4 regions of the Streptacidiphilus sp. PAMC 29251 genome follow, and region 3 is predicted to be linked to each of the others. Evidence: riboswitches for the same ligand, from Rfam matches in the RefSeq annotation. Region 3 holds a riboswitch; each other region holds the start of a gene.

Region 1 (7,129 bases), 6.3 Mb from region 3:
CGTTCAGCAGCCGGGCCCGCTGCTTCTCCAGCGGCAGGGTCGGATAGCCGCTCTTGGTCACGTTGTAGCCGTCCACCAGCAGATGGGTGTGCGGCAGCGCCAGCAGCTGGTCCAGCAGCGCCGGGTCGTCCCCGTCCAGGGCCCGCCGCGCCACGTCGTGCGGGGAGGCCGTCACCGGCAGCACCGCCTCCACCGTGTCGGCCGGACGGCCCTCGGCCAGCGGCGGCAGCCCCAGCTCTCGCTGCAGCCCCTGCGCCCCCTGGAGCACCACGTCGAGCAGCAGCCGCAGCCGCATGTCCTCGGTGCTCCGCCCCTCCCTGGCGGCCCTCCTGGACGTCTCCAGGGCCGCCTCGGCCTCGGTCAGCCGGTGCTTCAGCCGGCGCACCTCGCTGTCGACCGCGCCGCGCTCGGTCAGCCCGGCCGAACGCAGCGCCTCCAGCTCGGCGCCGACCTTGCGGGTCGCCGCCTCGGCGCGCTTGGTGTCCGCCTCCAGGCTGCGCAGCCTGCGGCGGAGCGAGTCCCGCTCCTTCTTCACCTCGTCCAGCTCGGCCCGGCCCCGGTCGGCCTCGGTCCTGGACGACTCCCGCAGCGCGGCCAGCTCCGCCTGGAGCTTCTCCACCAGGCGCGCGGCCTCAACCGCCGCGCCCTCGGACTCGGCCCGCTCCACCTCGTCGCCGGCGTCGCCGACCAGCTTGCTCCAGCCCAGCGGCCGCAGCAGGTACGCCACCGCGGCGACGTCCTGGGGTCGGCGGCGGCGGGGACCTGCCCGGCCTCCAGCGCGGCCACCAGGTCCGGCTGGCCCAACCGCACCCGTTCCGCTATCCGCGACCGGAACTCCGGCTCGGTCTCCAGCGCGGACGCGATCGCGGTGGCCCCGCGCCTGGCCCGCTGCACCGGGGTGAACTTGGCGTACGGGCGCAGCCGGTGCGGCAGGTCCGCGGCCGGCACGGAGGCGAGGCCGTCCGCGGCGATGCCCACGACCCGCCGCCGCACCCCCTCCGGCAACGGCCGGTCCAGCCGCTCCGCGGCTGCGCCTCCGGGCAGAACTTCGTCTCCGACCTCGGAGGCAGCGGCGGCCTCGGAAGCAGCGGCGGAGTCGGGCGCGTCAGCCACGGCGGGGTCGGCGGCAGCGCCCCCGGAGGGGGCGTCGTCGGCGGCGGGCACCGCGAAGTGCGGCGCGGCACCGCCGTCCGGCCTGTCGTCTCTCTCCACCACGCCCTGTGCTCCGATCCGGTCCCGGCCCTCGTGGTCCGGAGGACCATTCTCGCCCGCTGTGCCCCCTACTCGTCACCGCGCCACTCGGATGCCTACTGCTCGGCCTTGGCCACCTGCGCCGCCGCCTCGGCGGCGGCCCCCGGCCGGTCCACCAGTTCGATCTGGTCCACCGCGTTGCACCAGCGGCAGCGGACCGACTCGACCACCTCGCTCAGCACCTCGCGCTCCTCCACCCGGGGCTCCCCCGCCAGGTCCAGGTGGATGAACTCCACCACCCGCGAGGACCGGGTCACGTCGAAGCGGGTCAGGTTGCCGCACAGGGTGCAGCGCCACCGGGTCCCCTCGGTGGGAAGGGGAACAGACATGGGTGGTCCTCTCGGGTCGGCACGGCTCGGCTCTGGTCGGCTCGCAGGAGTTTCCGCTCCGTCAACCCTATGGCCTCGCTGACCGGCGCGAAGACCTTCCCCCACATGGAGGGGTGGTCCGGTGTCAGATTTGTCCGATGAAGGAATGCTTACTGCATGGTGATCCCGGTACGCACGGCAGGCGACGACAGCCCGGCTCCGTACGTCCCGGTGGTGACCTGGGCGCTGATCGCGCTGTGCACCCTGGTCTTCCTGGTCGGCCCGGTCTCCGGCGTCGACCCGCTGTACGGCAGCGGCAGCGCCCGGGCCTGCTCGGAGCTGGCGTACTACCAGCACTGGGGGGTGATCCCCGGAGAGCTGCTGGACAACCGGGCGGCGGCCCCCGCCGCCGCCGGCGGCTGCCCCGCCCCGGTGCGTTCCCCAAGGTCCCGGCCCTGTCGGTGCTGACCGCGATGTTCGTGCACGGCGGCTGGATGCACCTGATGGGCAACATGCTCTTCCTCTACGTCTTCGGCGCCATGGTCGAGGAGCGGATGGGCCGGCTGCGCTACCTGCTCTGCTATCTGGGGCTGGGGTACCTGGCGACCTACGGCTACGCCCTGTTCGCCGTGCACGGCAGCAGCGGCACGCAGACCCTGGTGGGGGCCTCGGGGGCGATCGCCGGGGTGCTGGGGGCGTACCTGTGCCTCTACCCCAAGGCACGGGTGACCAGCCTGCTGCCGTTCCTGCTGTTCCTGCCGCTGCGCTTCCCGGCCTGGCTGGTGCTGGGGGTGTGGTTCGCGATCCAGTGGGCCTCGGTCGGCGCGCCCTCGGCGGCGGTCACCGGGGTCGCCTACACCGCCCATCTGATCGGCTTCGCCGGAGGCTTCCTCTTCTGCTGGCTGCTGTACTGCCGCAGGCGTGGATACTCTGGCCGGACGAAGCCGTCCATCCTGCCAGGAGAACCCCCGTGATCACCGCGATCGTGCTCATCAAGACCAGCGTCGACAGGATCCCTGAGATCGCCGAGACGATCGCCGCGATCGACGGCGTCAGCGAGGTGTACTCGGTGACCGGGCAGCACGACCTGGTGGCGATGGTCCGGGTGCGCGCCCACGACGACCTGGCCGAGGTGATCCCCGGCCAGGTCAACAAGGTGGCCGGGGTGGAGTCCACGGAGACCCACATCGCCTTCCGCACCTACTCCCGGCACGACCTGGACGCCGCCTTCGCGATCGGCCTCGACGAGTAGCCGCCGCTGGGAGGGACCCAGGCCAGGCGGCGAGTCAGGCCTGGCGGCGGGTGTCGGGCACGCAGCGGCCCCCTCGGTCCGGTAGGCCCACTGCGCGCCCTGGGTGACCAGCTCGCGCACGGCCGCGACGAAGCGGTCGATGTGCTCGTCGGGGGTGCCGGCCCCGAAGCTGACCCGGATCGCGTTGAGGCTGCGCTCCCCCGGCAGCGAGGCCTCGGGGGCGCCGCACTCGGACGGGGAGGCCTCCTCGCCGCCGAGCAGGGTCCGCACCAGCGGGTGCGCGCAGAACAGCCCGTCCCTGACGCCGATGCCGTACTCGGCGGACAGCGCGGCGGAGAAGTGCGAGCTGTTCCAGTCCTGGACCACGAAGGAGAGCACGCCGACCCGCGGGTGGTCCTCGCCGAACAGGGTCAGCACCTTGACCTGGGGGATGTCGGCGAGCCCGGCCCGCAGCCGGCCGATCAGGTACTGCTCCCGGGCCACCAGCCGGTCGAACCCGGCCTCGGTGAGCGCCTTGCAGGCGGAGGCGATGGAGTAGGCCCCGATCACATTGGGCGAGCCGGCCTCGTGCCGGGCCGGCCCCTGCTGCCACTCCACCGCGACCGAGCCGTCGGCCTCCCGGGCCACGGTGCGGCTGGCGCCGCCGCCGGCCAGGTAGGGCTCGGCGGCGTCCAGCCAGTCGCTGCGGCCGGCCAGCACGCCCGCGCCGAAGGGGGCGTAGAGCTTGTGCCCGGAGAAGGCGACCCAGTCGACGTCGAGGTCGCGGACCGACACCGGGTGGTGCGGGGCCAGCTGGGCGGCGTCCAGGACGATCCGGGCGCCGTGCCGGTGCGCGGTGGCGGCCAGCTCGCGGACCGGCCAGATCTCCCCGGTGACATTGGACGCCCCGGTGACGCAGACCAGCTTGGGGCCCTCGGGACACTCCCCCAGCGCCTGGTCCAGCGCGGCCACCGCCTCCTCGGGGGAGCGCGGGGCGCGCAGGTAGCTGACGGTCAGGTCCTCGCGGCGCCACGGCAGCAGCGAGGCGTGGTGCTCGGTCTCGAAGGCGAACACCCGGGTGCCGGTCGGCAGCACACCCGCCAGCAGGTTCAGCGAGTCGGTGGTGGCCCGGGTGAAGACCACCTGGTCACCGCCGCGCAGGTCGAGGAACTCGGCGACGGTGGCCCGGCTCTGCTCGAACAGGTCGGTGGAGAGCTGGGACAGGTAGCCGGCCCCGCGGTGCACGCTGCCGTAGTAGGGGGCGTAGGCGGCGACGTCGTCCCAGACCCGCTGCAGGGCCGGAGCGCTGGCGGCGTAGTCCAGCGCGGCGTAGGTGACCTTGTCCCCGTCGACCAGCGGCACCTCGACGTCACGGCCGAGCACGGCCAGCGGCTCGCAGACAGCGACGACATCAGAGTACGTGGACATAGCGGCCCCTCCAGGGCATCCAGTGGACCCCTGGCCAATGGCCGTACAACAGAGGGATCCGCGCTTGCCCTGCGGCAGTGTTGCCGAAGGGCCTGGTCGTCACCCGGAAGCACCCCGCCACGGAAGGAGGGTTGCCGGACAGCAAGCCGGGGCCGCTGCGGATTTTCACCGCGTGCTGTCACTCGTGACCTGTGAAGAAGTATGACAGGGGTCCGCCCACCGGGAGAACCCCTGTCCAACATGTGGAACAGCCGTTGGGACTACTTGTGCGTCGCCGCAGCCCAGCGGGCCAGCGCCGCCTCCGCCGCGCCCGAGTCGATCGACTCGGCGGTGCGCTTCATCGCCGCCGCCAGCTGCTCCGCCAGCGGGGCCGCGGTCTGGTCCAGGGCGACCAGCGCCGAGGCGGAGTTGAGCAGGACCGCGTCCCGCACCGGGCCGTGCTCGCCGGCGAAGACCCGGCGGGCGACCTCGGCGTTGTACGTGGAGTCGGCCCCGCGCAGCGCCTCGATGCCGACGTACTCGATGCCGACGTCGTGCGGGTCGAAGGTGCTGCGCTCGACCTCGCCGTCGCGCACCTGCCAGACCGTGGAGGTGCCGGTGATGGTCAGCTCGTCCAGCCCGTCGTCGCCCCGGAAGACCAGCGCGGACGCGCCGCGCCTGGCCAGCACGCCGGCGATGAGCCCGGCCATCCTGCTGTCGAAGCAGCCCACCGCGTTGGACAGGACCCGGGCCGGGTTGGTGAGCGGGCCGAGCAGATTGAAGAAGGTGGGGATGCCCAGGTCGCCACGCGCCGGACCGGCGTGCCGCATGGCGGGGTGGAACACCGGGGCCGGGCAGTAGGTGATGCCGACCTCGGCGGCCACCTCGGCCACCCGCCGCGGCGTCAGGCCCAGGTTCACGCCCAGCTTCTCCAGCACGTCGGTGGCCCCGCTGGCGGAGGAGGCGGCCCGGTTGCCGTGCTTGACCACCAGCGCGCCGGCGCCGGCCGCGACCACCGCCGACATGGTGGAGATGTTCACGGTCTTGGCCCGGTCGCCGCCGGTGCCGACGATGTCCACCGCCCGCCCCGGCACCTCGATCACCGTGGCGTGCCCGTACATGGCCTCGACCAGGCCGGTGATCTCCTCCACCGTCTCGCCCTTGGCGCGCATCGCCACCATGAACGCGGCGACCTGGGCCGGGGTGGCCTCACCGGTCATGATCCGGTCCATCGCCCAGCCGGTCTCGGCGGCGGACAGGTCGGTACCCGCGATCAGCGTGCTGAGGACGTCCGGCCAGGAGCGCGCCTGCACGGGGTCGCCGCCGCCGTTCGCAGGAAACACGTGAGCCATGGCCGTGGGCCTCTCATTGGATGGGATGAGGGAGAGGCCCCAGCCTAGCGACCGGGCACATCGCCCGGACGGGAGATCTCAGCGAACGAGATGCGCGGCGCCCCGGAGCAGGGTGGTGGCCGCCTCGGCCAGCGCCACCGGGTCGACCGGCGCGGCGATGGCCGCGTCCGCCCGGCTCCAGGCGGCCAGCCAGGAGTCCTGCGGACGGCCGATCAGCACCAGCACCGGGGGGCAGCCGTAGACCTCGTCCTTGAGCTGGCGGCACAGGCCCATCCCGCCGACCGGGGTGGCCTCGCCGTCCAGCACCAGCAGGTCGAGCCGGCGGCCGCCCTTGGCGTGCGCGTCCAGGGCCTTGATCACGGCGGGCTCGGTGGCGCACTCCAGGTACTGAAGCTCCGCCAGGTCCGCGGCGGGGCGCTTCCCCAGGGCCAGCAGGACCTGCTCGCGCGTGTTTCGGTCGTCGCTGTAGACAAGAACGTTCAGTGCCATCGTCCGTTATCCCCCTGGGATGTGATCGGGACCACTTCGGCGTCCCGCGGATGCTACTCCGCCGGAGGGGGCTGTAGCACCGGTGCGTACCGGGGAGATCGTCGGGGCAGCCGTCCGGCGGTCCGGGGTTCACCATTTCGAGGGACCCACGGCCAGTCGCGCGAGGGCGGCCCGGTGCGGGGCTCCCCGCCATTCGGGCTACCTGCCTGGTCGTCAGGGGTCCGGCACCCGGCGGAGGGTACGACAGGGTGCGGACACACCGAGGAACCACCCCCGGAGTGAAGACGGAATAAGCGACCGACATAATGGCGGTCGTGGCGACAGCAACTGCAGTAGAAACCGGACACGCTCACGGATCGGTCAACCGGCCGAACCTGGTCAGCGTGGGAACCATCGTCTGGCTCGCGTCCGAGTTGATGTTCTTCGCGGCCCTGTTCGCGATGTACTTCACACTCCGCTCGGTGACCGGGACGGAATACTGGCATTCCCTCAACGAGGCCCTGAACGTTCCCTTCGCGTCGGTGAACACCACCGTCCTGGTGCTTTCTTCCTTCACCTGCCAGATGGGTGTGTTCGCCGCCGAGCGCGGCGACGTGAAGAAGCTCCGGGCCTGGTTCATGCTCACCTTCGTCATGGGCGCGATGTTCATCGGCGGTCAGATCTACGAGTACACGGACCTGGTGAAGGTTGACCACCTGTCCCTGTCCTCCTCCCCCTACGGCTCGGTGTTCTACCTGACCACCGGGTTCCACGGCATGCACGTGACAGGTGGCCTGATCGCCTTCCTGCTGGTCCTCGCCCGTACGTACGCCGCGAAGCGGTTCACGCACGAGCAGGCAACGGCCGCGATCGTCGTGTCCTACTACTGGCACTTCGTCGACGTGGTCTGGATCGGCCTCTTCGCGACCATCTATCTGATCAAGTAGTGCAGGGTCGGACCGTCCCCTCGGCTCACCGCCGGGCGGTCCCCACAGACCGACCTGACGGTCAACCAGACTCCAGACGCTCCAGATCCTCACACCGGGGTTAATCCGTGCCCAAGAATTCCAAGAAGCCGCTCTCCGCTCGACGACGCCACCCGCTGGCAGCGC
Region 2 (7,129 bases), 8.4 Mb from region 3:
CGTCCCGGCCAGGACGTCGGACCACCAGCGTTCGGCGACCCGGGGGTGCGAGCGCAGCCAGCCGACCAGGGCCTTCTCCCCGAACGCGGCCAGCAGCGGATTGTCCGGGTCGTCGGTGACCCCTCGGGAGCGGGCCGCCAGTTCGGGCGGCAGCGTCACCGCCTCCACCACCGCGTCGAGCCGGGGGCCGAGGAAGAACGGGATCGAGTAGCGGTCCACCCCGGGACGGGGGCTGACCACCCGGTGCCGGGTCGCCTTGAGATAGCCCTGGGTGGCGATCTCCAGCATCTCGCCGATGTTGAAGACAAAGGCGTCCGCGAGCGGCACCGCGTCGATCCAGCTCCCGTCCTCGCGCTGCACCTGCAGCCCGCCCACCTGGTCCTGCTGGAGCAGCGCGAGGTAGCCGTAGTCCTTGTGGGCGCCCACCCCCTGCTCGGCTTCGGGGGCGGGCCGCGGCGGGTAGTGGATGACCTTGAGGCTCACCGCGGCCTCGTCGTCGAACCAGCGGTCGAAGTAGTCCTCCTCCTGTCCCAGCGCGGCAGCCAGCGCGCGCAGCACCTCGCGGCTCACCCGCAGCGCCTCGGCCTGCCAGCGCAGCACGGTGTCGCGCAGCCCCGGCAGGGCCGGGGGCCACTGGTTGGGGCCGATCAGCCGCAGGTAGTCCGGGGCGCCGGGGACGGGTTCCAGCGCCGCCCGCTCCGGGCCGATGTCGATCTGCTCGCGCCAGTCCGCGCTGCCGGCCGTGTACTCGGTCCCGGTCCGGGTATAGCCGCGGAACTGGGGAGAGTTGAGGTTCTCGATCTCCAGCCGACGCGCCTCGGGCAGTGCGAAGAACTCCCGGGCCGCGTCCAGCGCCTCCGCCCGCAGCCGGGCCGGGACGCCATGCCCGGTGACATAGAAGAACCCCACCTCATGGGCGGCGGACCGGAGTTCGGCGAGGAAGGCCGGACGGTCGGCGGCGGGGTCACGAAAGCGGGAGATGTCGATGACCGGCAGGGATGCTGGCGTTGTCACGGCGCCTCCTTCACGGAATTCGGGGGGCCAGGTAACCGAGTTCCTGGAGCCAGCGGTCGTCGAAGACCTTGGAGAGGTAGTTGCGTCCGGAGTCGGGGAGGATGACGACGACCAGATCCTGGGGCCCCAGCGTCCTCGCCACGCGCAGGGCGGCGGCCACCGCGGTGCCCGCGGAGCCGCCGACCAGCAGCCCCTCCTCGCGGGCCAGCCGGCGGGCGGTGAGGAACGACTCGCGGTCGCTGATCCGCTCGAAGCGGTCGACCACCTCGGGGTGGTAGGACTGCGGCCAGCTGTTGTCCAGGGACTCGGGGTGACGGAAGAAGCCGATGCTCTCGACCAGGTAGGGGCTTCCGTCGCCGCCCGAGTACACCGACGTCTCCGGGTCGGCTCCGACGACGGTGACCTGGCCTCCGCTGACCTTCTTGAGGTACTCGCCGGTCCCGGTGATGGTGCCGCCGGTGCCGACGCCGGAGACCAGGTGGGTGATCCGCCCGTCCGTCTGCTCCCAGATCTCCGGCCCGGTGGTGCGGTAGTGGGCCTCCGGGTTGGCGGGGTTGTCGTACTGGTTGGCCAGCCAGGCCCCGGGAGTCTCCGCGACGACGCGCGCGGCCGTGGAGAACACATGGTCGGGGTGCTCGCGCGGCACGTCCCCGGGGCAGACGAGCACTTCGGCGCCGTAGGCCCGCAGCACGGCGACCTTCTCCGGGCTGCTCTTGTCCGGGATCGCGAAGACGCAGCGGTAGCCGCGCTGTGCGGCGACCATGGCCAGGCCGACCCCGGTGTTGCCCGAGGTGCCCTCCACGATCGTGCCGCCGGGCAGCAACTGCCCGGCCTCCTCGGCCGCCTCGACCATCGCCAGGGCGATCCGGTCCTTCACACTGCCACCGGGGTTGACGTACTCCAGTTTCGCGTAGACGGGTGCGGGCGCCGCGTCGGTGACGCGGTTCAGCCGCACCAGCGGAGTGTTGCCGACCACATCGGCAAGGGAAGCGTGGACATCCAAGGCCGTACTCCTCGCAAAGCGGAACGTGCCGACGGGGGTCGACCGGGCGGGCCGGGCCGCTCCCCACCGTCGGCCCGCCCGTCCGTTCCTGCCATTTTCATCGCCGAATGTGAACCCCGTGCTGCGGCAGTGTGTCGCCAATTCCGGGCTCTTGTCGGGTCGGTGGGAGGCGCGCTATGGTCCCGCCATAGGTGATGAGCGTCAGCGAACGGCCCTGGCCTGCTGACCAGCAACCCTCCTCCGCGGTGGGGTGCTCCAGGTGAACACCAGGCCGGGTCCGTGGGGGCCCGGCAAGCGCGAATTCGCTGAGCGGAGGTCCTGACGGATGAGTACGCGACACGCGTTCACCAGCTGCAGCCGTCGCCACATCGACCTGCAGCGCGTGGCTGGCGCCCTCTGTACGGGCCCGCGCGCCGAGCTCTGACGGGCCGTCACGGGCTCGCAGTTCCGTAATACCTTCTGCGCAACCTCTTCGTTGACGAATCGATGAATCCATCGTGGCGCTTTCAGCGCGCCCGAAAATACGTCAGGATGCCGAAATGAGTGACGAAACTCCGCAGCCCGAACCTGTACAGCCCGCTCTCGTCGACGCGAATGTGGACCTCGACGCCGCCCAAGGCGTTTCCCGGCGCCGTGTGCTCACCCTGGGCGCCGTCGGCGCCGGTGTGGCGGCCGCGGCGGGGCTGGGCAGTTGGGCCTTCATCAGGAGCGACAGGAAGGACACCACCGCCGCCGACGGCCTCACCGTCACCAAGTCCTGGGCCGGTCGGCAGCTGACGGTGACCGCCCCCAGCGGTGTCTGCGAGGCCCCGCTGATCGTCGCCTACGAGCGGGGCTTCTTCAAGGACGCCGGGTTGAACGTGGTCCTGAAGAAGACCGGCACCGACGAGGACGTCACCGCAGCGGTCGGCTCGGGCAAGTACATCGCCACCAACGGGATCTTCTTCAACTTCCTCGGCCCGATCTACAACGGCACCCCGGTCAAACTCTCCGGCGGACTGCACCACGGCTGCCTCGACCTCTAACGTCCGCAACGACGGCTCGGTGCCCACGGTGGCGTCGCTGAGAGGCAAGAAGATCGGCGTCAGCAGTCTGCAGGGTTCGGCTCCCAACTTCTTCTCGCTCGACCTGCTGGACGCCGGCATCAACTCCAGTCCGGCGGCCAAGCAGGTCCAGTGGGTGGTCATCGAGCAGGACCTATTGCCAAAGGCCCTGCAGGACAAGCGAGTTGACGCCATCGCGACCGCCGGCGGCTTCCTGCCGATCATCCAGGGGGTCAAGGCGGGCTGGGCGAAGGAGCTGTCGAACAACCGCGATCTGAGCCGCAACTCCTCCTACCCCTGCTGCGCGGTCGCCCTCAATGAGGAGTTCGTCAGCCAGGACCCGGTCACCGCGGCCAAGCTGGTCACCGCCTGGGCCAAGGGCTCACGCTGGGCCGGGGCGAACCTCCAGGCCACGGCCGAGCTCGAGTCCAGCAAGAAGTACATCCCGGACACCCCGGCGAACATCCTGCCGGTGCTGCAGACCCTCACCTTCGACCCCTCGCCCAAGAACCTGCAGCAGGTGCTGCAACCGGGCATCGACAAGTTCATCCACACCGGCTTCCTCCCCGCCAACACGGACTCCCAGGCGCTCGCCGACAAGGTGTTCGTGAACCTCGGCCTCACCTTCTGAGGCCGGGCATGGACCTCAGCACGCTCACGGATTCCCCGGCCACAGCCGGGCAACAACAGCCGGACCCGTCCGCCGAAACGACCGTCCAGGGCGCCGCGCGCATCCACGCGGCCCTGGAGAAGGTCACCCATCCGCTCCGGATCAACCCATCCTGACCGGCGCCGGCATCCTCGCCTGGATCGCCTTCAGCGCCCTCACCGAGGCCGTGCACGACAGCTCCAAGCTGCCGCTCGCCGACGCCGCCGCCATCCACGACACCACCACCTTCACGGCGATCGCGGGCCTGGTCGTCGCCGGGACCGCCGCGGCGCTCTGGGCCCTGAGTGCGACCCGCACCCGCCTGGGCGCCCGCACCCGGCTCGGCGCCCGTGCGGCCGCACGCGTCGCCCACGGCGCCGCCTGGCTGTTCGGATCGGCGTTCTGGGCCGTGTTCTGGGAGATCTCCACCGCCAAGACGCAACTCCTCTCCACCCCCTACTTCGCAGCGCCGCAGGAGATCTTCGACCACCTCTGGCACGACCGGCGGATCCTCGCCGAAAGCCTCGGCAACTCGCTCCAACTCCTTTCCCTGGGATTTGCGTTGGGCCTGCTGGCCGGTCTGGTCACCGGCGTGTCGATCGGCTGGTGGCAGCAGGCCAACTACTGGGTGCACCCGATCCTGATGTTCCTCGGCCCGGTGCCGACCCTGGCCTGGGTGCCGGTCATCTTCGTGCTGTTCCCGAGCGCCTACACCGGCGCGGTGTTCCTGATCGCGGTCAGCGTGTGGTTCCCGATCACGGTGCTGACCCGGGCCGGCATCGTCAGCATCCCCGTTCGTACTACGACGTCACCCAGACCCTGGGCGCGAAGAACTGGTTCCTGCTGCTGCGGGTGGCCCTGCCTGCGGCTCTGCCGAGCATTTTCACCGGAGCGTTCATGGCCCTCGGCTCCTCCTTCGTGAGCCTCACGGTGGCGGAGAACTTCGGGGTGAACTCCGGACTCGGCTGGTATCTGAACTGGCAGAAGGGCTGGGGCGACTTCCCGGCCCTCTACGCCGGGATCGTCGTCCTGGTGGGCGTCTGCGGGCTGCTGCTGACCCTGCTGTTCCGGTTGCGCAGCTGGGCGCTGCGCTGGGAGAAGGAGCTGACCCGATGGTGACCCGCACCCACACCAGGACCGGCGCCGCGATCGACATCCGCAACGTCACCCAGGCGTTCCGCAACGGCGACAACGACCTGCCCGTCCTTGACGATGTGTCACTGTCAGTCCAGCCGGGCGAGTTCATCGCCCTGGTCGGCCCCAGCGGTTCCGGCAAGTCCACGCTGATCCGGCTGCTGGCCGGCCTGGACCGCCCGCTGTTCGGTGCGGTGCAGGTCGACGGCAGCGCGGTGACCGGCCCTGACCCGAGCCGGGCGCTGGTCTTCCAGGACCCGACGCTGCTGCCCTGGCGCACGGTCCGGGGCAATGTCGCGATCGGCCCCCAGGCGCGGCGGGCCCACGCCGGGTCGAAGGCCCGGATCGAGGACGCCCTGGCCCTGGTCGGCCTGACCGAGTTCGCCGACGCCTGGCCGGCCCAGCTCTCCGGCGGCATGGCACAGCGGGCCGCGCTCGCTCGTGCCCTGGTGAACGACCCCTCCGTGCTGCTGCTCGACGAGCCGCTGGGCAAGCTCGACGCCCTCACCCGTCGTGTTCTGCAGGGCGAACTGCTGCGACTGTGGCAGGAGCGGGGTTTCACCGCGGTGCTGATCACCCACGACGTCAGCGAGGCGCTCACGCTCGCCGACCGCCTGGTCGTGCTGTCCCCGCGTCCGGCCCGGATCCGCGAGGTGGTCGAGGTCGGCCTCGACCGCCCCCGGGACCAGTCCGCCCCCGAGTTCGTCAGCCTGCGCGCCCGGATTCTGGCGCTGCTGGACGAGGAGGCCACCACACCGCCGGACGAGCTCCAGGAAAACCGTTTGACCAGACCGTTGACCAGACCAGGGAAATCAGGCCCGATGTCCATCCGCACCATGAGCTCCGCCGTCGCGGCGGCGGTCGCCGCCGCCGTGCTGGTGCTCGCCCTGGCCGCCCCCGCGGCCGCCCATGTCACCGTGTCCTCGTCGAGCAGCAAGGGCGGCGGTAGCGCCGTGCTGACGTTCACGGTGCCGGACGAGTCCGAGGCCGCGCACACGGTCGCCCTGACCGTGCACCTGCCGACCACTGCTCCGTTCACCTCGGTGCTCAGCGCACCCGTGCCTGGCTGGACCGCCCGGCTGACCCGGACCGCGCTCCCCGCCCCGCTGAAGGACGACGACGGAAACGCCGTCACCTCGGCGGTCACCGAGGTGACCTGGACGGCCACCGCCGGTGGTCTGGCGCCGGGCGAGTTCGGCCAGTTCTCGCTGTCCGTCGGCCCGCTGCCCGACCGCGGCACGCTCTACCTGCCGGCCGTCCAGCGCTACTCGGACGGCAGTGAGGTGAACTGGGTGCAGCAGGCCCAGGGGGGCGCCGAGCCCGAGCACCCGGCCCCGAGCGTGGTGATCACCCCGGACCCGGCGTCGCTGACCGCCTCGGCCGGCTCGGGCTCGGGCCCTGGGAACGGGAGCGGGAGCGGGGACGGTTGGGGCATCGGCCTCGGCGCCGCCGGGATCGTGCTGGCGCTGTCGGCGGGCGCGGTGGGCGGCGCGGCGCTGACCCGTGCGCGTCGGACCACCGTGTCGCCGCAGCCCGTTGACAGCGACACGGGACTCAGCGACACGGGCCTCAGCGACGCGGGCCTCACCCGCACGCCCTCGTGAGCGGGCGGGCCGGGCGGCGCTGCGCACTCACACTGCTCGCCCTGCTCTGCCTGCTGACCGGAGCGGTCCTGCTGGCCCCCGCCGCCTCGGCGCACGCCTATGTCGTCGCGACCACCCCGTCCAACGGCACGGAGGTGGCCTCGGCCCCGACCGGGATCAGGATCACCTTCGACGAACCGGTCACCCTGCCCTCCGCCAAGGGGTCCACCAGTGTGGTCGACGCTGCCGGCAAGGCGGTGGACGACGGCACGGCGCGCCTCACCGACGGCCGACGCACCCTGGTCATCGGCCTGCGCCCGGGGCTGGCCAAGGGCTCCTACCTCGCCAGCTGGTCCGTCGTCTCCGCCGACACCCACCCGGTGGGCGGATCGCTCCAGTTCGGGTACGGGGTCCCCGCGGACGCGGTGGCCCCGGCACCGTCGCCGCAACCCAGCCCGGGGCTGCAACTGGTCGTCGGCGTGGTGAAGGGACTGCTCTACCTCGGGCTGGTCGCCGCCCTCGGGCTGCTCCCGGCGGGTCTGGTGCTCGGCGCCGACCCGGACGAGCAGCGCCTGCTGCGGCGAGCCGCGCGGATCGGCGCCGGGCTGAGCCTTCTCGCCTCGCTGCTGCAGATCGTGGCGCAGTACCTCTGGGACGCCTCTGCGCTGCCGGGCGGCGCCGGCTGGTCCGGGCTGGGCGACTT
Region 3 (7,129 bases):
ACGCGGTGGCGCCGGCCGCCGGGTCGAGGAATACCAGTTGCACGTCCTTGGGGGTGAGGCCCACGCTCCTGAGCGCGTTCAGGGCCAGGCCGTGGGCCGAACTGCCTTGCGGCACAGCCAGTTTCTTGCCCCTGAGGTCGGTGAGCGACTGGATCGGGGAGCCCTTGGGCATAATGATGTTCTCGGCCGGCTGGGTGGGCGTGAGCGAGCGGGTGACCGCGACGATCTTGAAGCCGTACTCCTTGGCGGCGCCGGTGATCGGCGGCACGTCGCCGACGCTGCCCAGGTCGATGTCGCCCGAGGCGGCCGCCTGCACCAGCGGGGGGCCGTAGGTGAACCGGGCGAACTTCACCTTGTAGGGGGCAGTTGCGAAGGCGCCGGTGATCTTCGCCAGGGCCTCGCTGCCGTCACCGCCGTTGTCGCCGATGGTGAAGGTGTACTGGCTCCACTCGGGATGGGCGGCCGCGCTCGAACCGCCGGCGCCGCTCAGGGGCGCGGTCTTGGTCGCCGAGGCGCATCCGGACAGGGAACCGACCACAGTGAGCAGACTGACGGCGCCGACGACAAGTCGGGAGGTGGTTCTGGACATGGGTGCACACATGCTTTCTGGGGCTGGAACCGGGCAGGTCAGTGGTGGTCGGCGAGGCCGAGGTCGGCAAGCAGGACGGAACGCAACTCCTCTCTGGCGAAGCCGGTTTGCACCAGGTGTGAGCTGCCGATGCGGCCGTCGGCCATCACCACGACGCGGTCCGCCAGCGCGATCGCCTCGTCCACGTCATGGGTGACCAGCAGCATGGCCGCGCGGTGCTTGCTGCGCAGAGCGCGCACCAGGCCGTGCATCCGCAGCCGGGTGATGGCGTCGAGCGCCGCGAACGGCTCGTCGAGCAGCACGAGTTCGGGTTCGGAGACCAACGCCCGGGCCAGGGAGACCCGTTGCGCCTCGCCGCCGGAGAGCTCCTTGGGCCAGGCCCGCTCCCGGCCCGCGAGGCCGACCTCGGCCAGCACGTCCAGGGCCCGCTGCTCCGCGTCCGGCCCGCGCAGGCCGAGGGTGACATTGCGCAGCACCCGCTGCCACGGCAGCAGCCGGTCGGCCTGGAACACGATCGCGCGCTTCGCCGGGACCTCCACCAGGCCGCCGTCCGGCCGGTCGAGACCGGCCAGCAGCCGCAGCAGGGTGCTCTTGCCGCAGCCGGAGGGCCCCAACAGGACCACCAGTTCGTTCTCGGCGATGGTGAGGTCCAGGTGGTCGAGCACCACCCGGTCACCGAACCGGCGGACGACCTTCTCGACCAGGACCCCGGCCTGCTGCCGGGTGCGGGTCGCAACCGTGGCGCTCATGCCGCCTCGTATCCGGGGCGCCACCGCAGCAGCACCCGCTCGAGAACCCGGACGAACTGGTCGGCGACCAGCCCGAGGAGGGAGTAGACGGCCAGCCCCACAAAGACCTGGCCGGTCTGCAGATAGGTCTGGCCCTGGGTGATCAGGAAGCCGAGGCCCTCGTTGGCGTTGACGGTCTCGGCGGCGACCAGGCCGAGGATGCTGTAGGCGAGCGAGAACCGCAGGCCGACCAGGAACCCCGGCAGGGCGCCGGGCACCAGCACCCGGGTCACCAGCCGCCAGGGGCCCGCGCCGGTGGTCCTCGCCATCTCGATCAGGCGCTGGTCCACTCCCCGGATCGCGGCGAACAGATTGAGGTACATCGGGACGCCGGCGCCGAAGGAGATCAGCAGCACCTTGGTCAGCTCGTCGATGCCGAACCACACGATCATCAGCGGCAGCACCGCCAGCAGCGGGATGGTGTTGAGCACCTGGACCACGCCGTTGAACAGGTACTCGCCGCTGCGCAGCAGGCCCCCGAGCACCCCGGCCAGGATGCCCGCGGTCAGGCCGATGGCGAGACCGATCCCGGCCCGGCGCAGCGAGACCGCCAGGTCGGGCCCGAGCACACCCTGCTGCCACAGTTCGGCGGCGGAGTGCACGATGGAGGTCGGCGCCGGGGCGTAGGTCGCGGTCAGCACCCCGGCCTTGGCGAGGATCTCCCAGGCGATGAGGATGACCACCGGGGTGGTGTAGATGCCGAGCGGCCAGCGCAACCGCTCGCGAAGGGTGCCGAACAGCATCCGGCGGGTTGCGTCGCGCGGCAGGAACACCTCGCGTTCCGGCGCGCCGGTCGCCACGGCGTCGGAATCGACGGCCGATGGCGAGAGTTGGGTGGACGGAGGCATGGGGAGGTCCCCTCGACTGAGGTGGGCGCACTGCTGGGCGCCGAGTGTGGACGCACATGGGCAGGCGGCACGGCCGGACCGCCGCGGAGTCAGCGGCGGGTCCGGTCATGGCCTGGTGACGACAGGTCAACTGTCGTTGGGGGTAAAGGAGTCAGCGAGCAGCGCACCACAGGGGCAGGAGCCGGGGAAGGGGCTCGGCCAGGCAGCTGGGGTCAGCGACAACAGAACGTGCTGGAGACGTGCGCCAGGTCGATGTGGCGCCGCCGGGTGAGTTCCAGCTGCGGCTTCATGAGCGCGAGTTCAGCAGACGTTCAGCGGATCGGTCAATACTTCTCGGACAGCTCTCGCATGATGGACGCCGCATTGTCCAAAGCCCGTCGAGCGGTTAGCGTGTGTCCTGGTTATGAGCGTCAGCGACAAGCCCTGGCTTGCTGACCGGCAACCCTCCGCCGCGGTGGGGTGCTCCAGGTGACGACCCGACAGAACGGTGCCGTTCTGTAAGCGCGAGGCCCGGTTGGGCCCGATCGGTGTGAGGTGATCCAGATGGCTGAGCGTCGTTCCAGTGGCACGCCCCGCCCGAGCGGATCCTTCCAGCTGCGGGTCGCCCGGCGCCATGTCGATCTGCTCCGGGTGAGCAGCGCACTGTGTCCGGGGTCCTGTCCGGTCCGCTGAGACCGCAGCCCTGCTCCCGCCGCACCCACGCACCCACGCACCCCTTGGACTGCCGCGTCCCTGGTCGACGCCGTCCGCTGCTGTGTGCCGGCTCCCGTACCGCAGCATCCCCACCGGAGGTATGTCCCCATGAGCGATCCCGGCACCCGGAATCCCTTTCTGCACCTGGCACTTGAGGCCGACGGCACCGGCGCGCACCCGGCCTCCCACCGGCACGCTGCCGCAGCGCGGCCCGGCTCCGTGTCACCGGCCCGGGCGCTGCGCGAGGTGGTCACCGCGGCCGAGGCCGCCGGGTTCGCCCTGGTCACCCTGGCCGACTCGCCGCTGCCGCCGAGCGCCGACCCGGACGCGCCCGGCCGGATCGAGGCCGGGGCCCGGGCCGCCTATGTCTCGCTGCTGACCGACCGGATCGGCCTGGCGCCGACCCTGCAGGTCACCACCACCGAACCGTTCCACCTGGCCACCCAGCTGGCGAGCCTGGACCACGCGGCCAGGGGCCGGGCCGGCTGGGTGGTCGGCGCCGTCAACGGTGTGGACGAGCTGGCCACGATCGGGGCGGTGCCGCTCGGCCCGGACGAACTGCGCCGGGAGACCACCGATGTCATCGACACCGCCCGTGCGCTCTGGGACTCCTGGGAGGACGACGCGGTCATCAAGGATGTCGCGACCGGCCGCTACCTCGACCGCGAGCGCGTGCACCCGGTCGACTTCGAGGGGGCCAGGTTCACCGTCAAGGGCCCGCTGATCACCCCGCGCCCGCCGCAGGGGCAGTTGGTGGTGCTGGCGCCGGACGCCCTGGACGTGGACGACCGCGCCGATGTGGTGCTGGTCGAGCGTCCCGACCTGGCCGGGCTCGCCGAGCGGGCCGCGCAGGCCCGCGCGGCCGGGGCCCCGCTGGTGTTCGCCGAGCTGGAACTGCTGCTGGACGCGGACGTCCCGGCCGCCGAACGGCTGGCCGACCTCGACCGCCACGCAAACTGGCCGCAGTCCGGCCGGTTGCGCCATGTCGGTTCACCCGCCGCGCTGGTGGAGTTGCTGATGCAACTGGCCCAGCTGGTCGACGGAGTACGGCTGCACCCCGCCGTGCTCGCCGTCGACCTGCCAGTGCTGACCACCGAGGTGCTGCCCGCGTTGGCCGCCGCAGGACTGCACCGCGCCCCCAGCGCCGGCGCCACCCTGCGCGGCACGCTCGGCCTGCCCCGCCCTGCCAACCGGTTCGCCGCCGCGGCGACCACGAGCGCCTGAGGGACCTGCGATGACCGAGACCGACACGAGCGCGTCCACGCCGACCGGCGCCCCGTACGACCCGCAGGCCCAGGTGCATCTCGGGGTCTTCTTCACCGGGGTCGGCTCCCAGCTGATCTGGACCGACCCGTCCGCGGCCCCGCACACCGCCATCGAGTCCTTCGTCGAGGCCGCGCAACTGCTGGAGCGCGGTCTGTTCGATGCCTTCTTCCTGGGCGAGGGCCTGCGGGTGCGCGAGAACCAGGGCCGGGCCTACGACCTGGACGTGGCCGGACGCCCCGACGCGATCACCCAGCTGTCCGCGCTGGCCGCGGTCACCGAGCGGATCGGCCTGGTGGCCACCCAGAACACCACCTACAACTACCCCGCCGACCTGGCCCGCCGGCTGGCGAGCCTGGACCTGCTCTCGGACGGGCGGGCCGGCTGGAACATCGTCACCACCGACAACGCCTGGACCGGGGAGAACTTCCGGCACGGCGGCTGGCTGGACCATGAGCGCCGCTACGAGCGGGCCGAGCAGTTCGTCGAAGCGGCCAAGGAGCTGTGGTCCTCGGCCGAGCCGGTCCAGCGGGACACCGACCTGGTCCGGCTGCGTGCCACCGCCACCCAGCCGGCCAGCCGGCAGGGCCGTCCGGTGCTGTTCCAGGCCGGGGACTCGGACGGCGGACGCGAACTGGCGGCCCGTCAGGCCGATGTGGTCTTCTCCTCCAACACCGAGTACAACAAGGCCGTGGTCTACGCCGCCGACCTACGGGCCCGGCTGGCCCGGTACGGCCGGACGGCCGACTCGCTGCGGATCCTCCCCGGCGCGGGGATCGTGCTCGGCGACACCGTCGCCGAGGCCGAGGAGAAGGCCCGCTGGGTGCGGCGGGAACAGGTCTCGGCACCGCGCGCGATCGCCTTCCTGGAGCAGTACTGGGGCACCGACCTGTCCGGCTACGACCCGGACGGACTGCTGCCCGACATCGAGCCCACCGAGGACGAGCTCGACCCCTCCCGGGGCACCATCATGATCGAGCACCGCACCGGCAAGCTGGAGCGGATCCGCAAGTGGCGCGAGCTGGCCGAGGAGCGGGGCCTGTCGATCCGTCAGCTGGTGCTGGAGGTGCAGCCGACGCACCCGCTGTTCGTCGGCACCCCCTCGGGCATCGCCGACGAGTGGACCCACTACGTCCGGACCAGGGCGGTGGACGGCTTCAACCTCACTCCGCACCTGATCCCCTCCTCGCTGGCCGAGGTCGTCGACAAGCTGGTGCCCGAGCTCCAGGAGCGCGGCGCCTACCGCACCGAGTACCAGGGCAGCACCCTGCGCGAGCACCTGGGCCTGCCGCCCGTCACGTCCGGGCCCGCGGCGTGACCGTGCTGTTCCGCCGCCTCCACATCGATCTGCTGCTGGTCTGCGGCGCGCTCTGTCCGAGCTGAGCACCGCCCCCACCGAGTTGCCCTCGCACCCGTCGTCACCAGCGCAGAAGCGGACACACCCATGCCACGCACCACCAGACCCCTTCGTCACGGCCTCGCCGTCATCTCGGTTAGCACCGCGGCCCTGATCGTCCTGTCCGCGTGCACCAGCGCGAAGACCACGGCCGGCGCGGGCGGCACCGCCAGCGGCTCGACCAAGGCCCTCACCATCGGTACCACCGACCAGGTGGTCAGCCTGGACCCGGCCGGCTCCTGGGACGCCGGATCGGGGACCATCGAGGACGAGGTCTACGCCACCCTGCTGAGCCCCAAGAACGGCTCCTCGGACGTGGTGCCCAACCTCGCCGCGGGCATCCGGCTGAGCGGGCCCAAGGAGTACACGGTCACCCTGAAGCCGGGCCTGAAGTTCGCCAACGGGCATGATCTGACCTCCTCCGACGTCAAGTTCAGCTTCGACCGGCAGCTCAAGATCGCGGACCAGAACGGCCCCTCCTCGCTGCTCTACGACCTCGCCTCGGTGGCCGCCCCTGACCCGACCACGGTGGTCTTCACCCTCAAGTCGGCCAATGACAGCCTGTTCCCGCAGGTCCTCTCCACCGGGGCCGGCTACATCGTGGACGAGCAGGTGTTCCCCGCCGACAAGATCCTTGACGACACCGCCGTGGTGGCCGGCAAGCCGTGGGACGGCCCCTACACGATCGGCAGCTACCAGAAGAACTCGCTGGTCTCCTTCACCGCCAACAGCGCCTACCAGGGCCTGCTCGGCACCCCCAAGACCGCCCAGGTGCAGCTGAAGTACTACACCGACGCCAGCAATCTGAAGCTCGACGTGCAGCAGGGCACCCTGGACGCGGTCTACCGCACCCTGTCGACCGCTGACCTGCAGGACCTGTCCACCAAGAAGGACATCACCGTCCACACCGGCTCCGGCAACGGCATCCGCTACATCGTCTTCAACTTCAAGACCCAGCCCTTCGGCTCCGCCACCAAGGACGCCGACCCGGCCAAGGCGCTGGCGGTGCGGCAGGCCGTGGCCGACTCGGTGGACCGGGCGCAACTCGCCTCGCAGGTCTACAAGAACACCTTCCAGCCGCTCTACAGCTCCGTTCCCGACGGCATCACCGGGGCCACCCCGTCCCTGCAGGGGCTGTACGGCGACAAGCAGGGCGGCCCGGACAAGGCCGCCGCGGCCCAGGCGCTCTCCGCGGCCGGGGTGAGGACCCCGGTCACCCTCAACCTGCAGTACAACACCGACCACTACGGTGCCTCCTCCACCGACGAGTACGCGCTGATCAAGACCCAGCTGGAGGCCACCGGGCTGTTCAAGGTGAATCTGCAGTCCACCGAGTGGGCCCAGTACGGCAAGGACCGGGTGGCCGACCTCTACCCGCTCTACCAGCTCGGCTGGTACGCCGACTACCTGGACGCGGACGACTACCTCGCCTCCTTCTACAGCCACAACAGCTGGGTCGACAACGGCTACAACGACCCCGCGGTGCAGGCGCTGATCCAGCAGGAGGAGACCGAGACCGACCCGGCCAAGCGCACCGCGCTGATCGAGCAGG
Region 4 (7,129 bases), 7.2 Mb from region 3:
ACTCCGAGTCCAGCAGGAACAGCCCCCGGGTGGGGACGCCGGCGCCCAGCTCCACCAGCAGCGGCTTGAGCAGCAGCTCCGCCGCCAGCGAGTGGCGCCAGTGGCCGCCCAGCATCAACGGTACGGCGGTCACCCCGGTGAGCCCGCCGGAGGGGAGGCCGTCCAGGAACAGCTTGAGCAGGCCGGTGTAGGCGGCCTTGTAGGTGGGGCTGGCGACGACCAGCAGGCTGGCGCCGCGGACGGTGGCCACCGCGTCGGCCACCCGCGGATCCTCCGGGTCGAACAGCGCGGGGCCGAGGTCGGCGAGGTCCACGCTGTGGTCCGGCGGCCGGCCGGTCAGTTCCTCGGCGAGCAACCGGGCCGCCTGGTAGGTACGGGACTGAGGTCTCGGATTGCCGACGAGGACGACGACACTCACGGGGGACTCCTTTTCACGTCGTGTGGTGGGGGATCAGGCCCGGCGGGCCCACTCCTCGGCGAGGAGGCGGTAGGAGGCGACCCGGTCCTCGTGGCCGTGGGTGATCGTGGTCACCACCACCTCGTCGGCGCCGGTGGCGTCGCGCAGGGTCTCCAGCTGGTCGGCGACCTGCTGCGCGGTGCCGACGAACTGGGTCTCCACCCGGTCCTCGACCAGGGTCCGGTCCTGCTCGCTCCAGGCGTAGGCGCGGGCCTGCTCCGGGGTGGGGAACTGGATGGCGCCGTCGCCGCTGCGGATGCTGCGCACCCACAGCCCGTAGCCGGTGGCCAGCTCCCGGGCGGTGGCCTCGTCCTCGGCGACCACCACATCGGCGGAGACGCTGACGTACGGCTGGTCCAGCACCGCGGAGGGGGTGAACGCGGCCCGGTAGCCCTCGGCGGCCTCGACCACGGTGGCCGGGCTGACGTGGTAGTTCGCGGCGAAGCGCAGGCCGTTGGCGCCGGCCACCTCGGCGCTGGTGCCGCCGCTGCTGCCGAGGATCCAGAGCTGCAGGTCGGCGCCCTCGCCCGGCACCACGTGGGCTTCGACGCCGTCGGCGGTGCGGTAGGTGCCGGCGATCAGGTTGAGGATGTCGTCGATCTGCTCGGCGTAGTCCTGGGCCTCGGCGTTGGGCTGCTGGAGCAGCTTCTTGTGCAGGACGAAGCGCGGGTGGCCCAGCAGTTTGCTGAAGTCGAACTTGGCCGGTATCCGCAGCCCGTTCGGGGTGTGGCCGTCCACCACGGCGGTGCCGCCGACCAGCGCGGGCTGCCGGGCGGGCGGGGCGGCCCGGCCGCCGGAGCGGCCCAGGCCCAGGTCGAACCGGCCCGGGTGCAGTGCGTCCAGCAGGCCGAACTCCTCGACCGTGGCCAGCGCGGTGCGGTGCCCGAGCTGGACCGCGCCCGAGCCGAAGCCGGATGGTCGAGGTCGCGGCGGCGGTCAGCGCCAGCACCACGGCGGGGGAGGTGCCGGCGACACCTGGGTTGAGGTGGTGCTCGGCGAACCAGTAGCGGCTGTAGCCGAAGCGCTCGGTCTGCTGGGCCAGGTCGATGCTGTTGCGCAGCGCCTGCGCGGCGTTCGAACCGGAGCTGATCGGCACCAGGTCCAGGACCGCGAGTGGGGTGTGGGACATGGTCAAGCTCCTTGTCGGTCGTTCGCGGGCGAGACCGGGGCCCAGGCCCACGGCGGGTCGGGGATGTCGCGGCGCAGGGTCGGGGCGATGTCGGACTGGAAGAGTTCGAGCGAGGAGCGGTGCTGGGCGTCGGTGAGCCCGCCCGGCTCGGCGTGCAGATGCAGCACGCTGTGGCCGAACTGCTCGTGGTAGCGGTGCACCTTCTCGATCACCTGCTGCGGGCTGCCGATCAGCGCGGAACTGCGCTCGACGAAGTCCTCCAGGGTCGGGAACACCGGCTCCACGCCGAGCCGCTTCTGGAAGCCGAGGTAGCCCTCGAACACCGGGCGGTAGTCGGCCAGCGCCTGCTGCGAGGTGGGCGCGGCGTAGTAGCCGGCCGTGCCCGCGCCGACCGCGGCCTGGGCCGGGTCGTGGCCGTAGTGCTCCCAGCGCTCGCGGTAGTAGCGGACCAGCTCGGCGTAGGGCTCGATGGCGTTGGTCACATTGGCGGAGAACAGCGGGTCGCCGTAGCGGGCGGCCAGGTCCACCGACTCGCGGCTGGTGGCGCTGCCGTGCCAGACCCGGATCGGCTGCTGGAACGGCCGGGGCCAGACCTCGGCGTCATGCAGTTCGGGGCGGAACTTCGGCGAGGCGGTGACCTTGTCGTTGCGCCAGATCTCCCGGAACAGTTCGTAGGACTCGGCGTTGCGGTCCCACTGGTCCTCGGGGGTGACCTGGAACAGCTCGCGCTGTGCCGCGCCGTTGCCCTTGCCGATGATCAGTTCGAGCCGGCCGCCGGAGAGGTGGTCCAGGGTGGCGTAGTCCTCGTAGGCGCGGACCGGGTCCAGCAGGCTGAGCGTGGTGACCGCGGTGAACAGCCGGACCCGCTTGGTCAGCGCGGCGATGTGGCTGAGCACCACCGGCGGCGAGGAGGAGATGAAGGGCCGCTCGTGCCGCTCGCCCACGCCGAAGCCGTCGAAGCCCAGCTCCTCGGCCTGCAGCGCGCTGTCGACCACCTGCCGGAACCGCTCCTGGGTGGACACCTGGACCCCGGTGACCGGGTCCGGGGCGTGCACGATCAGGGTGATCTGGATGAACTTCACGAGGCCACCCGCTCCGCCGCCGCCGAACTGCCGCCGCCCGCGCCCGGCTGGGCCAGGCCGAGGTGGTCCCGCAGGGTGCTGCCCTCGTACTCGCTGCGGAACACCCCGCGCTCCTGCAGCAGCGGGACCACGGTGTCGGCGAAGCCGTCCAGGCCCTGCGGGGTGATGTGCGGGACCAGGATGAAGCCGTCGCTGGCGTCGGCCTGGACGAAGTCGTTGATGGTGGTGGCGACGGTGTCGGGGGAGCCGACGAAGGTCTGCCGGCTGGTGGTCTCGATCACCAGGTCGCGGATGGAGAGCTTCTGCGCGGCGGCCTTCTCGCGCCACTCCTTGGCGGTCGCCAGCGGGTCCCGGTACATCCGCACACTGGCCCGGCCGCGGGCGATGGTGTGCTCGCCGGGATCGGGGTCGATCTCCGGCAGCGGCCCGTCCGGGTCGTAGGAGCTGAGGTCGCGGTTCCAGAGCTGCTCCAGGAACTTGATCGCGGTCTGTCCGCTGACCTGGGCCCGGCGCACCTCGCGGGCCTGCTCGACGGCGTCGGCGTCGGTGTCGCCGAGGACAAAGGTGGCGGCGGGCAGGATCAGCAGCTCGTCCCGGCTTCGGCCGTAGCGGGCCAACCGGCCCTTGACGTCGGTGTAGAAGGCCTTGCCCGGCTCCAGGGCGCTGTGCCGGCTGAAGATGGCGTCGGCGGTGGAGGCGGCGAACTCCCGGCCCTCCTCCGAGTCCCCGGCCTGGAAGATCACCGGGCGCCCCTGCGGGCTGCGCGGCACGTTGAACCGGCCGGCGATGTCGAAGTGCTGGTCGTGGTGCTCGAACCGGCCGGCGTCGGCGTCGCCGAGGAACACCCCGGACTCCTGGTCGGCGACGATCTCGCTGCCGTCCCAGGAGTCGAACAGCTCGGCCGTGGTGGCCAGGAACTGCTGGGCGCGGGAGTAGCGGTCCTCCTGCTTGAGGAAGCCGCCGCGGCGGAAGTTCTCGCCGGTGAAGGCATCCCAGGAGGTGACCACGTTCCAGGCGGCCCGGCCGTCCGAGAGGTGGTCCAGCGAGGCGAACTGCCGGGCCACCTCGTAGGGCTCGTTGAAGGTGGAGTTGATGGTGCCGGTCAGCCCGATCCGCTCGGTGACCGCGGCCAGCGCGGCCAGCACGGTGAAGGTGTCGGGGCGGCCGACCACGTCCAGGTCGTAGACCTTGCCGCCCTGCTCGCGCAGCCGCAGGCCCTCGGCCAGGAAGAGGAAGTCGAACTTGGCGCGCTCGGCGGTGCGGGCGAAGTGGGCGAAGGAGCTGAACTCGATGTGGCTGCCGGCCTCGGGGTCGCTCCACACCGTGGTGTTGTTCACCCCGGGGAAGTGCGCCGCGAGGTGGATCTGCTTCAGGGGCTTGCTCATGGTTCCGGTCTCTCCTCAGCCTGCGGCGGGTCGGGCGGCGGCGGCGTAGCGGTTCGCGGGGCGGGTCAGGCCCAGCAGCCCGCGCAGGGTGTCGGCCTGGTAGGCGGTACGGAAGGCGTCGCGGCGCTGCAGCTCCGGCACCAGCCCGCGGGTGATCTGCTCCAGGTCGTGCGGCAGGGTGGCCGGGCGCAGCCGGAAGCCGGTCAGACCGGCCTGCTGCCAGTCCTGCAGCAGGTCGGCCAGCTCGGCGGGGGTCCCGGCGAAGATCTGCGCGTCGCTGCTGTACGGCTCGCCGGCCACGGTGTCCAGCCGTTCCCGGCGGGCCTGCGCCGCGTCACTGCTGTCGTCCAGGAACACCACCAGGTCGCCGAAGACGTGCACGGTCTCCTCGCTGCGGCCGGCCGCTTCCTGCTCGGCGCGGATCTCGGCGAGGATCGCCCCGGCGTCCTCGCGGTCACGCGGTGTGACGAAGCCGACATCGGCCGAGCGGGCGACCAGCCGGAACGGGACGGTGGCATGCGCCAGCGCCGCCACGATCGGCTGCCCCTGCGGCGGGCGCGGGGTGATGGACGGCCCCTTGACGCTGAACTTGCCGCCCTCGAAGTCGATGTAGTGCAGCTTGTCGCGGTCGACGAAACGGCCGGTGGCGGTGTCGCGGATCTCCGCGTCGTCCTCCCAGCTGTCCCAGAGCCGGCGGACCGCCTCGACGTAGTCGGCGGCCTCGTCGAACAACTCGGTGAGCAGCGCCTGGACCTCCGGCTTGGCGAAGTCCTCCAGCCGGAACGACGGCACGGTGCGGCGGCCGAAGAGCTCGGCCTCGTCGGGGCGTCCGGCGACCTGCACCCTGACCCCCGCCCGGCCGGTGCTCACATAGTCCAGGGTGGCGATCGCCTTGGAGAGGTGGAACGGCTCGGTGTGGGTGACCACCGCGGTGGGGACCACCCCGATGTGCTGCGTCAGCGGCGCGATCCGGGCGGCGATGAGCACCGCGTCCAGGCGGCCCCTGACCCGGTCGGTGCGCTGGTCCGGGGCGGAGAGCCCGGAGGACTGCAGGCCGAGCGAGTCCTCGATGGTGACGAAGTCCAGCAGCCCGCGCTCGGCCTCGGCGACCAGATCGGCCCAGTACGCCGCGGTGAGCAGCTCCTTCGGGCGGGCATCTGGTTCGCGCCAGGCGGCGGGGTGCCAGCCGGCGCCGTCCAGGGCCACCGAGAGGTGGAGGGCAGGGTGTGGCTGAGGCATGGGGATGTCGCTTCCTGCTACGGGTGGGGGCGCCACCGGTGCGGAGGGCATGCCGAACGGAACCCGCGCCGGGGCTGGGCCCGGGGCGGCGTCGGCGGTGCGGAGAGGGAGAGGTACGTGCGGGTGCGGAGCGCGGTGGACGCGCTGCGGCTCAGGCTGAGGGTCAGGCCCGGCAGGTCGGACAGAGGGCGCTGGCGATGCGCTGAAGATCGATGTGCCGACGGGAGTACGTGCCGATGGATCGACGCACTGCTGTCACCTCCGCCTTCACTCGCGCGCTTGCGGTTGCCTGGACCGGCACCGCCTGGTCGTCACCTGGAGCACCCCGCCGCGTCGGAGGGTTGCTGGTCAGCAAGCCAGGGCTTGTCGCTGACGCTCATAACCTGAGCTCACGGTAGCTCCGGTTGGGCGTCGAACACAATCCCCAGTGATCGACTCGGGTTCGAGAAAACATCAACTTCCTTTGCCCCAACACCGGGTGGTCGGAAAGTCTTCCCAGCAGATGGACGGCATTGTCTAAAATCTGCTGAGCGGTTAGCATCGGCCCTGGTTATGAGCGTCAGCACCAAGCCCTGGCTCGCTGACCGGCAACCCTCCGACGCGGTGGGGTGCTCCAGGTGACGACCCGACAGGACGATTCTCCTGTAAGCGCGAGGCCCCGGTGGGGCCGGAAGACGAGCGAGGTGATCCAGATGCAGGCACAGCGAGTGGCCCGACGCCATGTCGACCTGCTTCGGGTGAGCAGCGCCTTGTGTCCGAGGACATCCCCGGTCTGTTGACCCCGGTCTCCTGACCACGGTCCGTGACCAAACCGGCGTTTCTCAACGCCGTGATTCCGACTCGATCACGCCCTCACCCCACCACGCCGCCACCCGTCCGAGCCCCTCCCCGGGCCACGGAGTGGTGCTGCGCCCCCACGGGATGGAAAGCACACCATGAGCCGCTCGGACACCCTCGCCCGGATACCCGCCGCACCGGAACCCCCGCCGCCGCCCTCGGACGAGCAGCTGCTCGCCGCGAAACTCGTCCCGCTGCGCCGTCCGGGCCAGTGGGTCTCGGCCGCGGCGCTGCTGGTGCTGTTCGCGATGTTCGTCCACACGGTGTTCAGCAACAGCAGGTTCCAGTGGGGCACGGTCGGCAGTTTCTTCCTGAACGGGTCGATCCTGAAGGGCCTTGAGCTGACGCTCTGGCTCACCGCGGCGGTGATGGCCACCGGCTATCTGCTGGGGATCGGGGTGGCCGCGATGCGGCTGTCGCGGAACCCGGTGCTGCGCGGGCTCAGCTTCGGCTTCGTCTGGCTGATCCGGTCGGTGCCGCCGCTGGTGCAACTGCTCTTCTGGTATGAACTAGCCTCGCTCTACCCGAAGTTGTCCTTGGGCATCCCGTTCGGCCATGAGTTCGTGACGGTGAAGACCGCGCATCTGTTCAGCGGCATCCTGGCCGCCTTCGTCGGGCTGACCCTGGACGTCGCCGCCTTCTCCTCGGAGATCGTCAGGGGCGGCATCCTCTCGGTCGAGCACGGCCAGACCGAGGCGGCCGAGGCGCTGGGTCTGGGACAGGGGCGGATCTTCCGCCGGATCGTGCTGCCGCAGGCGATGCCGGCCATCGTCCCGGCGTCGGGCAATCTGCTGATCGGGATGCTGAAGGCGACCTCGATCGTCAGCGTGATCGCGGTGCAGGACCTGCTCTACTCGTCCCAGCTGATCTACAACCAGAACTACCTGATCATCCCGCTGCTGCTGGTGGCCACGCTCTGGTACATCATCCTCACCACGCTGCTCTCGATCGGCCAGTACTTCGTCGAGCGGCACTACGCCCGAGGCAGCAACCGCCGTTC

What was found. Region 3 has a riboswitch for S-adenosylmethionine ahead of ACXKR8_RS43670 (putative leader peptide). Riboswitches for the same ligand answer to the same signal wherever they lie in the genome.
Region 1: it holds a riboswitch for S-adenosylmethionine, as region 3 does, so the genes downstream of both, ACXKR8_RS13270 (aminotransferase class V-fold PLP-dependent enzyme) here and ACXKR8_RS43670 (putative leader peptide) in region 3, are expected to answer to the same signal.
Region 2: it holds a riboswitch for S-adenosylmethionine, as region 3 does, so the genes downstream of both, ACXKR8_RS03565 (putative leader peptide) here and ACXKR8_RS43670 (putative leader peptide) in region 3, are expected to answer to the same signal.
Region 4: it holds a riboswitch for S-adenosylmethionine, as region 3 does, so the genes downstream of both, ACXKR8_RS09360 (putative leader peptide) here and ACXKR8_RS43670 (putative leader peptide) in region 3, are expected to answer to the same signal.

The regions. Positions count from the first base shown of each region.
Region 1 is NZ_CM135725.2:2,839,330-2,846,458, forward strand. Features, by position in the region: partial or broken gene ACXKR8_RS13250 (NYN domain-containing protein) at 1-1,044, opposite strand, end outside; gene ACXKR8_RS13255 (hypothetical protein) at 1,308-1,580, opposite strand; partial or broken gene ACXKR8_RS13260 (rhomboid family intramembrane serine protease) at 1,737-2,533, shown strand; gene ACXKR8_RS13265 (Lrp/AsnC family transcriptional regulator) at 2,530-2,811, shown strand; partial or broken gene ACXKR8_RS13270 (aminotransferase class V-fold PLP-dependent enzyme) at 2,846-4,218, opposite strand; SAM riboswitch class IV at 4,274-4,408, opposite strand; gene trpD (anthranilate phosphoribosyltransferase) at 4,479-5,549, opposite strand; gene ACXKR8_RS13280 (hypothetical protein) at 5,628-6,038, opposite strand; gene ctaE (aa3-type cytochrome oxidase subunit III) at 6,344-6,964, shown strand; gene qcrC (cytochrome bc1 complex diheme cytochrome c subunit) at 7,072-7,129, shown strand, end outside.
Region 2 is NZ_CM135725.2:753,368-760,496, reverse strand. Features, by position in the region: gene ACXKR8_RS03575 (isopenicillin N synthase family dioxygenase) at 1-1,014, opposite strand, end outside; gene ACXKR8_RS03570 (PLP-dependent cysteine synthase family protein) at 1,025-2,017, opposite strand; SAM riboswitch class IV at 2,208-2,320, shown strand; gene ACXKR8_RS03565 (putative leader peptide) at 2,343-2,441, shown strand; gene ACXKR8_RS03560 (ABC transporter substrate-binding protein) at 2,557-3,042, shown strand; partial or broken gene ACXKR8_RS03555 (ABC transporter substrate-binding protein) at 3,053-3,691, shown strand; gene ACXKR8_RS03550 (hypothetical protein) at 3,700-3,846, shown strand; gene ACXKR8_RS03545 (ABC transporter permease) at 3,897-4,631, shown strand; gene ACXKR8_RS03540 (ABC transporter permease) at 4,529-4,828, shown strand; gene ACXKR8_RS03535 (DUF1775 domain-containing protein) at 4,822-6,447, shown strand; gene ACXKR8_RS03530 (copper resistance CopC/CopD family protein) at 6,444-7,129, shown strand, end outside.
Region 3 is NZ_CM135725.2:9,142,394-9,149,522, forward strand. Features, by position in the region: gene ACXKR8_RS43655 (aliphatic sulfonate ABC transporter substrate-binding protein) at 1-589, opposite strand, end outside; gene ACXKR8_RS43660 (ABC transporter ATP-binding protein) at 628-1,338, opposite strand; gene ACXKR8_RS43665 (ABC transporter permease) at 1,335-2,225, opposite strand; SAM riboswitch class IV at 2,625-2,735, shown strand; gene ACXKR8_RS43670 (putative leader peptide) at 2,769-2,897, shown strand; gene ACXKR8_RS43675 (LLM class flavin-dependent oxidoreductase) at 3,027-4,142, shown strand; gene ACXKR8_RS43680 (LLM class flavin-dependent oxidoreductase) at 4,153-5,499, shown strand; gene ACXKR8_RS43685 (ABC transporter substrate-binding protein) at 5,626-7,129, shown strand, end outside.
Region 4 is NZ_CM135725.2:1,968,931-1,976,059, reverse strand. Features, by position in the region: gene ACXKR8_RS09385 (NADPH-dependent FMN reductase) at 1-418, opposite strand, end outside; partial or broken gene ACXKR8_RS09380 (LLM class flavin-dependent oxidoreductase) at 452-1,586, opposite strand; gene ACXKR8_RS09375 (LLM class flavin-dependent oxidoreductase) at 1,589-2,668, opposite strand; gene ACXKR8_RS09370 (NtaA/DmoA family FMN-dependent monooxygenase) at 2,665-4,053, opposite strand; gene ACXKR8_RS09365 (LLM class flavin-dependent oxidoreductase) at 4,069-5,292, opposite strand; gene ACXKR8_RS09360 (putative leader peptide) at 5,456-5,542, opposite strand; SAM riboswitch class IV at 5,563-5,676, opposite strand; SAM riboswitch class IV at 5,841-5,949, shown strand; gene ACXKR8_RS09355 (putative leader peptide) at 5,985-6,071, shown strand; gene ACXKR8_RS09350 (amino acid ABC transporter permease) at 6,228-7,129, shown strand, end outside.